2 regions of the Staphylococcus warneri genome follow, and region 2 is predicted to be linked to the other one. Evidence: riboswitches for the same ligand, from Rfam matches in the RefSeq annotation. Region 2 holds a riboswitch; the other holds the start of a gene.
What was found. Region 2 has a riboswitch for S-adenosylmethionine ahead of EL082_RS02695 (Na+/H+ antiporter NhaC family protein). Riboswitches for the same ligand answer to the same signal wherever they lie in the genome.

Region 1: it holds a riboswitch for S-adenosylmethionine, as region 2 does, so the genes downstream of both, EL082_RS09260 (methionine ABC transporter ATP-binding protein) here and EL082_RS02695 (Na+/H+ antiporter NhaC family protein) in region 2, are expected to answer to the same signal.

What each region holds. Positions count from the first base shown of each region.
Region 1 covers NZ_LR134269.1:1,897,635-1,903,293, forward strand. The annotation lists gene popT (polyprenyl-phosphate transporter PopT) at 1-484, shown strand, start outside; gene EL082_RS09245 (CsbD family protein) at 538-708, opposite strand; gene EL082_RS09250 (MetQ/NlpA family ABC transporter substrate-binding protein) at 1,124-1,933, opposite strand; gene EL082_RS09255 (methionine ABC transporter permease) at 1,952-2,647, opposite strand; gene EL082_RS09260 (methionine ABC transporter ATP-binding protein) at 2,640-3,665, opposite strand; SAM riboswitch class I at 3,756-3,858, opposite strand; gene EL082_RS09265 (thioredoxin family protein) at 3,916-4,212, opposite strand; gene EL082_RS09270 (toprim domain-containing protein) at 4,205-4,591, opposite strand; gene gcvH (glycine cleavage system protein GcvH) at 4,901-5,281, opposite strand; gene EL082_RS09280 (arsenate reductase family protein) at 5,457-5,659, opposite strand, start outside.
Region 2 covers NZ_LR134269.1:587,146-592,804, reverse strand. The annotation lists gene EL082_RS02705 (MurR/RpiR family transcriptional regulator) at 1-729, shown strand, start outside; gene EL082_RS02700 (SRPBCC family protein) at 815-1,327, opposite strand; gene EL082_RS02695 (Na+/H+ antiporter NhaC family protein) at 1,530-2,825, opposite strand; SAM riboswitch class I at 2,902-2,999, opposite strand; gene EL082_RS02690 (hypothetical protein) at 3,053-3,625, opposite strand; gene EL082_RS02685 (SDR family oxidoreductase) at 3,874-4,755, opposite strand; gene EL082_RS02680 (amidohydrolase) at 4,846-5,659, opposite strand, start outside.

The DNA of each region.
Region 1 (5,659 bases), 1.1 Mb from region 2:
ATTGGTGATCATGACCCTACTTAATGGTGGAGACAAGCACACAGGAGAAACATTATCTTTATCTACTAGTCTTATTATTAAATATTATATTGCAGGTATATGTGCTTCTAGTGCAATGCTCTTACCAGGTATTTCAGGTTCATTTATGTTACTTATATTTGGTGCTTATGGTACTGTAATGTATGCTATATCTCAATTAGTAAAATTTAATTTCAATGCTTTACCTATACTTTTAATAGTAGGTTTAGGTATCCTAACTGGATTCTTAGTGTCAAGTAAATTAATCCAATACTTGTTACATCATCATACAACCATGACATTCGCATTAATTATAGGCTTTGTTATTGGATCCATATTTGCTGTTTATCCAGGCTTACCTAAATCCGCTTTGACATGGATCATTTCTATTGTCACTTTAATTGTTGGCTTTATTGTTAGCTATGTCTTAGGACAAATAACTGCTAAAAATGAAGAACAAATATAAAAATAAGGCTCTCAAACACTAATGTGGATGAGAGCCTTTTGATTATTTAATAATTATTCTTTGTTACCTTTAACTTTATCGATAACATTATTTACTGCTTCTTTTACTTTACCAGAAGCTTTATCTTCTTTACCTTCTTTTTCAAGGTTTTCGTTATCAGTTACGTTACCTACAGTTTCTTTTACATTACCTTTTGCTTGTTCGAATTTATCTTCAGCCATGATGAATTCCTCCTAGTATTTATTTAGTAAGTTATTATGCTTAATTTATACCACTATTCATACTATATAAACATTTATTTTCAAAAAATTAATATTAATTGATGGTCTAATATGAAAATAATGCCTTTCAAATATATTACGCTTATAAAAAAGGGATGGTTAAATGTTTACAATAATTGTCCATATAGTAGCAATATTATTAATACTCATATCCTTGATTTTAATTATTAAAAATCAATTTACTAAGCCTGATAATAATGCTATGTTACCTTCTACACTTCTACTTATTGCTTCATTAATTTTGTTACTTTATAACCTATTTAAATGAGCTTATTAGATATTAAAAAAATTATACAAATGATATAAATATAAAAAATCCTCAAGCACTTTTGTCTTGAGGATTTTACTATTTCTATAATTATTCTGCTGGCACTACAGCACCATCATATTTTTTATTAATGTAGTCTTTAATTTCTTTTGAACGTAAAACTTTCATTAATTCTTTAATTTTCTTATCGTCTTTATGTCCATCTTTAACTGCGATTAAGTTAGCATATGGATTATCTTTAGCTTTTTCATAAGCGATTGAGTCTTTTTTAGGATTTAATTTTTGATCAATAGCATAATTTGAGTTAATGATAACTGCATCTGCATCTTGTTTTTGATAGATTTTTGGTAAGAATTCTGCTGATTGTTTGTTGTTAAATTTGATGTCTTTTTTGTTTTCAGTGATGTCACTGAATTTTGCGTCTTCAATTTTAACGCCTTTTTTAATTTTAATTAATCCTTCATCCACGAAGAATTTAAGGAAACGACCTTGTTCTGCAGGATTGTTAGAAACGTATACTGTTGCACCTTTAGGTAAATCTTTTAAGCTTTTATACTTTTTAGAGTAGACAGCCATTGGTTCTAATTCTACGTCACCAGCTGATTCAATTTTGTATCCTTTTTCTTTACTTTCAGTTTTTAAATAAGGTGTATGTTGGAAGAAGTTGGCATCTAATTCACCTTTATCTAATAATTTGTTAGGTGTTGTATAGTCGTTGATTGTTTGAATATCTAATTTATAACCTTTTTTCTCTAATAATGGTTTTGCTTTTTCTAAAATTTCTGCGTGAGGTGCAGGTGAAGCACCTACTTTAATTGTCTTGTCGTCATCCTTACCTCCACATGCTGCTAATGCTACAGTTAAAGATAATAATAATAAAATACCTAAAATTTTCTTCATTGATTTGTCCCCTTTTCTTTAGCGTTTATCAATTTTGTTTGTAACCCAGTCACCAATAAATTGGATGATGAATACAATGATTAAGATGAAAACTGTTGAAACTAAAATAACGTCTTTTTGATTTCGAGTGAAACCTGTTAAGTAAGCTAAGTTACCTAAACCACCAGCACCGATAACTCCGGCAATTGCTGTAGATCCCACTAATGCAATTGCTGTTACTGTTAAACCTGATACTAACGCCGGCATTGCTTCAGGTAGTAATACTTTTCTTACTACAGTCCAAGTATTAGCACCCATAGACCACGCTGCCTCAATTACCCCTTTATCTATCTCTTTGAAAGCAATTTCTACTAATCTAGCATAGAATGGCGCTGCACCTATGATTAATGCAGGTAGTGCACCTGTTGGACCACTTATTGTGCCTAAAACGACACTTGTAAATGGTATTAATAACAAGATTAAAATGATGAACGGTATCGCTCTAAATAGGTTCACGATAAATGAAACGATTGAATAAAATATTCTTGCCACTTTTGAATGACTCTTAGCCGATAAAAATAATAAAACACCTAAAATCAATCCAAATATAAAAGCAAATATTGTTGATACGACAGTCATATAAAGTGTTTCAACAATGGCTTGCCAAACTTCTGGCCATTGGACGTTCGGCATTGTAATCATTTCTTGGAGTATTTCTCCAACTGACTTACCCATGTCTTAACACCTCCACATTCACATGTTTCTCATTAAGATTAGATTTGAAATCTTCGAAATTTTCAGAACTTATAAAAGGTATATGGATAACTAAAAATCCTAATGTACCATTTCTTGTATTTTTAATGTCAGCTTCTAAAATATTAACGTCAATCTGATGCGTTTTTGTAATGTACGATACAATTGGTTGAGTCGTATTTTCACCGTTAAAATTCAATCTAACTATGTAAGCATTGTTATCTAATGGTTCTAACGCATCTAATGATTCCTCAAAATCCTCATTTAAATCATCTTTTACAAATCGTCTCGTTACTTCGTGTTGTGGATTTTCAAATACTTGGCTAACTTGACCTTGTTCTATCACGCGTCCGTTTTCCATAACTGCGACTTCATCACAAATTCGGCGAATCACTTGCATTTCATGTGTGATTAACACGATTGTTAAATTTTGTTGCTCACGTATTTTTAATAATAAGTCTAAAATTTCATCTGTAGTTTGAGGATCAAGTGCACTTGTAGCTTCATCACAAAGCAATACTGTCGGATCATTGGCTAATGCTCTGGCAATACCAACTCTTTGTTTCTGTCCACCAGACAACTCAGATGGATAAGCATTTTCTCGTCCCTTCAAGCCTACAAGTTCTATTAATTCATTTGCCTTACGTTTTGCTTCTCCTCTAGATAATCCTGCAATTTCTAGTGGGAATGTAATATTTTTAAGTACAGTTCTCGACCATAGTAAATTAAAATGTTGGAAAATCATACTTACTTTTTGGCGCTTCTTACGTAAATCTGACTTCGATAATTGACTTATGCTATCTCCATCAATAATAACTTCTCCAGAAGTGGGTGCTTCTAAATTATTAAACATTCTAATTAAGGTACTCTTACCTGCTCCAGAAAAACCAATCACCCCAAAAATGGAACCGGATTGAATGTTTAAATCAACGTGATCTACAGCGAGTACGTCTTTATTTTTCGTATGATATCGTTTCACGATTTGTTTTAACTCAATCACGTTAATGCCTCCTTGTTTATAACTAATACAAATTAAAAAATGCTTCCTCAAAACTTTAGACTGTTTGAGAAAGCATTTTAAAATATCTTTCTCTCATCTTCTAAAGTTTACCTTTATGTGAATTGGCACCATTTCTATATAAGACGGTTGCCGGGCTTCGTAGGGCACATCCCTCCACCTCTCTCGATAAGAGTGTTTGCATGATTTAATTTTATTTAATCCTACCATCACGGTAGAGATTCGTCAATAATTATTTTAAATTTTCTAACAAATAAGGAACAGACCTAAACGCATACAATCTTTTTACTTCTTTATCCTTATTCATTAACATTAATACTGGTACTGACATAATTTGATGTGTTTCACTAAACTTTGGATGAAAGTTCATATCAATTTTCTTAACCGGAAGTTTCAAAATTTCATTTGCAATATCCAACATTCTTTCAGACACTTTACATGTACCGCATGTAGGCGTATATCCGAAAATGAGATGTTTATCTTCACCAAAGTTTTCAGTCACATCGTCTATTTCGATTGATTTACTCATTCACTAAAACTAACCTTTCAGTTTTTAAATTAGGTATAAGGGATTTCTCTTTTTTGCAATTAAATCCATGTTTGGTAAGTACATGCGCTAAATAATTTTTAGGACAATTGGCCACTTCGCAAAATGTTTTATCTACAAAAATATGTTCAGACTCACTTAAATACCGTTTGAACCATTTTCTAATTCGATCCCCTTCGTCATCTGAATCAGCTAAGACGAAAACTTGTTTACCATAAAGTGATTCTATCATATCATCTATCTTATCTATACTCATAGTACCATGCGTACAAATAATACTTACTGGTTCTGCAATGACTTGCTGCACTCGTTTTTTATCAGATTTACCTTCAACAATGATTACTTTATTCACAATAGTCATAAGTATTCACCCTTTAAAAATCGAAAATTAGCTATCACTATTTAATTCCACGAAGATGCTATTTATAAAACATATACTACAAAAACTTAAAATGAATTAACCATTTCATTACACTGTTAATATCTTTTTTACAAATAGCATCAATGTCTTTTTAAATCTAAGTTCATCAGATTATATGTACGCATGCCTATAAAATTCTTCCTTCGGTTCGCCTCTGCTTTCGCAATGGCATAAGTGTTTCTAAAATCTAAAGATTTAAGAAACACTAAAAAAAAACTCCTTGATACGAGATCGAGGAGTTTGCAAATATTATTCGCCAATCATTTCTGAATATTGTTCTGCTGATAATAATTCGTCAATTTGGCTTTCGTCACTAATTTCTACTTTAACCATCCATGCTTTTTCGTATGGTGATTCGTTTACAAATTCAGGACTATCTTCTAATTCTTCATTAACTTCAACTACTTTACCAGTAATTGGTGCATATAATTCAGATACAGTTTTTACAGATTCAACACTACCGAAAGTGTCGCCTTCGTTTAATTCATCATCAGTTTCAGGTAATTCAACGAATACGATATCACCTAACTCGTTTTGAGCATATTCAGTAATACCAATTGTCGCTACATTTCCTTCAACTTTAACCCATTCATGTTCTTTAGAGTATTTAAATTCGTTTGGTACTGCCACGATAAATCCCCTCCTAATTTTAAGTACATTTTAATGATGCCATACCCACAATTATCAATCAACTATTATCTAAAAATTTTAAACCTTTAAATATTCGGATTTAAGATGTAAATTGGTATTTTTATGACTTTATTAAAATGAAAGTTCACTTTTTATATTTTGAAATGGTATCCAATTATAACCAAGTATTTTTATACTCTTCTTCTTTAAAACCTAATGTGATTTTATCACCTAATATAGCTAAAGGTCTTTTCACTAACATGCCATCTGAAGCAAGTAATTCAAAACGTTCTTCGTCTGATAAATCATCTAATTTATTTTTTAAATCTAATTCACGATATTTGGCACCGTGTGTATTAAATAATTTTTTAGTGTCTA
Region 2 (5,659 bases):
AATCAACTCAATGACAATGATTTACAAATTGCAAATTTCGTTAATACCCATGTTGATTTATGTAAAAATTTGAAAATTCAAGACTTGGCGCAACATACACATGCATCAAATGCCACTATACATCGCTTTACACGAAAATTAGGATTTGATGGTTATAGTGACTTCAAATCATTTTTAAAATTTGAAAGTGAAAAGAAAAATCAATTGCCTTCTGACTCTATCGAATCATTTAGACAAGAAATTGAAAATACATTTAATTATTTAGATCGTATAGATTATGAACTATTAACTAATAAAATGAATGATGCTGGAACGATATATTTATATGGAACAGGTCGAGCTCAAATCAATGTGGCTGAAGAAGCACAAAGAATATTATTAACAATGCATAAAAACATCATTATTCTTTATGATGTCCACGAATTAAAAATGGTCTTAAACAAAACAGTATCGCAAGACCTTTTCTTTATCATTTCACTATCTGGAGAAACATATCAATTAAAAGAAGTGACTCAGTTATTACAATTGAGACAAAAATATTTTATCTCTGTCACAACGATGAAAGATAATTCGTTAGCCCAACAAGCAAATTATAATGTTTATGTATCTAGTAATACATTTTATTTAAATGATGGCACTGACTATTCAAGTTTCATTAGTTATCATATTTTCTTTGAAACGCTGCTCAGAAAATATAATGAACGCAAAGAGAAAGGCGACCTCAATTGATGCATTAGCCTATAAAGATAAAAAGCCAGTAAATGAGCTTTCTTAAGTTCATTTACTGGCTTATATAACTTATGTTTAAAACGAATTAGTTATTTTTTTGTTCTTCAATTTCTTCTAACACTGCATTCATTTTATCAAACATAAGTTCAAATCCATGTGCAGTGGAATCATGATATTCTTTCTTTTTCTGTTTGTATTCAAGGTTGGTTAATCTTCTTTCGCGTTCCATATATGATTGATAATAGAAGAACATTTGTGTGCCACCTGATTCACGTTCAAAGAATTCTACTTCTATAATATCCTCATCGTTACTTAAGCCTGGCATACCTATTGTCATTTTAATAAATTCATCCATGACTAATTCTTCGTATGTACCTTCGATAATATTTTGTTTGCCATTTCTACTATCAACGATACGATACTTACCACCTTCTTGGACATCTGCTTCAAATGATTTATTCGTACGTTTCGACGTCATAAACCATTGTTTAAGAATATCTTCTTTCGTCCAAGCTTCATAAATTGTTTCTGGTGAATATTTTAATAAACGTTCAATATCAATTTCTACATATTCATTTTCCACATTATACTTTGCCACTTTCAGTCACCTACTTTCACTCTTAATACTATTTTAACGTATTTGTTCAAACTTCCAAACATTTATACATTAAAAAAGATTGCGCTTCTACACATTTAGTCTAGTTTACCATTAAAACGCTGACTTAAAACATTTTCAATATTTATAATTCTATTTATCAACTAAAAAACCGAGACTAAAAAGTCTCAGTTTTTAATCATATTTATGCTTTATTTTTTAATTTCGGATACCCAATTAAAATAGCAATCAGCCCACATACTCCAAGCATGATTGGATAAATACTATAAGGTACAAGTAAGAATGGTGAGATACCAGCCACTCCTGCAGCTGAAATAACTTGAGGACTATATGGTAATAAGCCTTGGAAACATCCACCAAATATATCTAAAATACTAGCTGATTTACGTGGATCAACATCATATTCATCTGCTATATTTTTAGCTAATGGTCCTGACATAATGATTGAAATAGTATTATTAGCTGTTGCAATATCTGCTACACTAACTAAACTGGCAATACCTATTTCAGCCCCACGTTTAGATTTCACGCGCCCTCTAACTACATTTAACAACCAATCTATACCGCCATTATGTTGAATAAGTCCTACTAAACCACCAATTAATAGGGCAATCATCGCAATATCTTCCATACCTATAATCCCTTTAGATACAGCACTTAGTAATCCTTTCCAACCAAATGAGCCATCAATAAGACCAATGATTCCAGATAAAACTGTTCCACCAATAAGAACGATAATCACATTGACACCAACTAGCGCTAGAATCAACACCAATAGATATGGAATGACTTTAACTAATTGGAAATCATAACTTTTAGAATGATCCATGGAAATACCATTTGTTAGGAAAAATAGTACAACTATAGTTAATATCGCACCTGGTAAAACAATTCTAAAGTTTACTTTAAATTTATCTTTCATCTTCGTATGTTGTGTACGTACAGCCGCTATCGTAGTATCAGAAATCATAGAAAGATTATCTCCAAACATAGCGCCACCAACTACTGTAGCCATAGCTAATGCTGCAGAGACATCTGTTGCTTGCGCAAAGCCAAATCCTACTGGTGCAATAGCTGCTACTGTGCCTACTGATGTTCCCATTGAAATAGAAACAAACATACAAATGATAAATAAACCTACTATAATTAAATTTTCAGGGATGAGAGACAATCCCAAATTTACAGTAGAAGTCACGCCACCCATTTTCTCTGTAGTCGTAGAAAATGCGCCTGCTAAAATAAAGATAAGCATCATTAAAATAATATTTGAATGACCTGCACCTTTAGTAAACACTTCAACTTTAGTGGCAAATTTTTCTTTGCGATTCATCAACAAAGCAACGATTACTGTAATCGTTATCGCAACATTTAACGGCATCGTCGTGAAATCACCCGAGATGATACCTACACCTAAAAATAACAACATAAATAATAATAACGGAAATAACGCCCAAGCATTACCCTTTTTAGTTTCTTTCATCATTAGACCTACTTCCTTACAAAAAATACCTCTTTTCCTTATGATAAAGAAAAGAGGTCCATCTACAACGATTATCCCCTTATCTTCAAACCTAGACAGGTTACTGGAATTGGCACATGATTCAATGTTGCCGAAGCTTCATAGGGCCAGTCCCTCCACTTCTCTTGATAAGTGATTCATATTTAACGTTTACGTTACAAGATAATTCCTATGACGTCAATCATAAATTATAACTTCGTCGTAAAATATTTTTCATAAATAATTAATGCAACAGCAACTACGAATAACATTGCAATAGCTATACCAAAGACGATCCACCATTTTAAATAAAGTGATACAATCATTAAAATAATAGAAATGATCGTCATACTAATCATCAGTATTTTAAATTGTCGTTCACGTTGTTGAGAGATCACTTTATAATCTCGATGATTTTTCCTTTGTGTATCATCATCAATTTGTAATTTAGTTTCTATATAAAAAACAAACGCCATAGTTACCATTAGGATTAAGAAACCAATCCATACATGGGATTGTGATATTAGCACTATTCCGGCATAACCTAAATACAAACACCCCGCAATAATACCTAATAACCGGTCGATTGTTTGATTAATCCATATGATATTATTTTTAATATTTTTATTAACAAAATACAGATTTTTTAATGCATTGGTTAAAGCAAATAAAAGTATTAAAATGATTAAAAACCATTGATTTTTAGTAAATAACGAAAATATAACTATAGCGATTATACCTATTATGAACGGAGCAACCCTTATAAACCTATCTTTCACCATGTCATAACCTCCTTTAGATATAAGATTTAATTTGCATGTCCTCGTATAAAATGCCAATCCCTTAAATATATAGGGTATTTTTTAATTAAATTTCATTCTTCAAAAAGGTTAATAATTTTATATTTTTATTTTACATTAAACATATTTTTATTCCAAATTCATAATAAAATTGGATATAGTTATCATATAATTTGTCACAAAAAAATAGTCGATAAAGTATTAACACTTTATCGACCAACTTATATTCATTAGTTAATTTGAATACCGCCTGTCACACCGAAGACTTGTCCAGTTGTATAACTTGATTCTTCAGATGCTAATAGGACATATGTTCCTGATAATTCAACAGGTTGTCCTGCACGGCCAAGTGGTGTTTCCTTACCAAATTCAGGAATATTTCGTTGTGGTTGTCCACCAGTAATTTGTAATGGTGACCAAAATGGTCCTGGGGCTACACAATTGACACGAATACCTTTTGCGCCAAGTTCTTCTGATAAACTTTTTGTTAATGAGATAATTGCAGCTTTCGAAGCGGCATAATCATGTAAAATAGGACTTGGATTATATCCTTGAACAGATGATGTTGTTGTAATTGATGCACCTGGTTGTAAATATTCTAACGCTTTTTGTACTGTCCAAAATATAGGATATACATTGGTTTCAAATGTCTCTTTAAATGATTGTGTATCAAACCCTTGTATATCGTCATGGTATTGTTGATGTCCAGCTACTAATGTCACATTATCCAGCCCACCAAGTTGTTGATGTGCTTCTTCGACCATGTCATAGTTAAATTGTTCATCACGTATATCACCAGGCAGTAACACTGCTTTTTGTCCCGCTTCTTCAATCACTTGTTTAACTTCTTGTGCGTCTTTGTCTTCACTTGGAAGATAATTAATAGCAACATCTGCGCCTTCTTTAGCATAAGCAATAGCTGCTGCGCGTCCAATGGCAGAATCGCCACCAGTGACTAACATTTTATATCCTTTTAATCGACCGTGTCCGACGTATGATGTCTCACCGCAATCTGGTTCAGGTTTTAATTGGCTTTGCAAGCCTGGAAGTGGCTGCTCTTGTTGTTCATAGTCTGTTGATTTGAATTTATTTCTAGGATCTTGTGCTGACATTTCAAATTCATCTCCTCAATTTGTATATGTTCTCATATACCCAAGGTTATCCAGATGTTAATCATACTATCTTTATACAATTTATGGAGACTATTGATTCAGAAGACGTTTAGTGAGTGTCACAAAATATGTCGGCACTTTTTCTAAAATACGTTCATCAGGATCAAATAAAGGATGATGTAGATCATACTCACTATTAGATCCTATGAATGCAAATACGCCGGGATACGTTTCTGTATAACCAGAAAAGTCTTCACCAATTGTTAATGGTAAATCCATAATTGATACATGATAACCAACATCTTCTGCTACTTCTATCGCTATATCAGTTAATTCATCATCATTAATCACTGTTCCAGGAAGTCGTGTATATCGGCAATCAACTTGTAAATTAAATGTTTGTGCTAAACCATCAGCAATTTCATTCATTCGTTGTTCGATATACGCTCTATGCTCAGGTTTAAATGAACGGACAGTACCTTGTACATAGGCTTGATCCGCAATGACATTCCATGTATTTCCACATGAAATTTCACCAATTGTAACAACGGCATTATCAAATGCAGATAAATTTCTACTAACAATCGTTTGTAAACTATTAATCAGTTGACCTAAAGCCACCGTTGGGTCATTACCTTGTTCTGGTTTAGCAGCATGCGCGCCTTTTCCTTTAATATCAAATTCGAAACGGTCTACTGCAGATGTAATAGGACCTTTTTTAATTGCAAAGTCACCAATGTCCATCGTTGGATAATTATGGAAACCTAAAACTGCTTTTACACCGTCTAATACACCTGTAGCTACTACTTTTTTAGCTCCATGACCTAGCTCTTCTGCCGCTTGGAAAATGATTCTCACTCGACCATTTAGTTCATTCTCTTGGGCTTTCAATTGTGTTGCAACG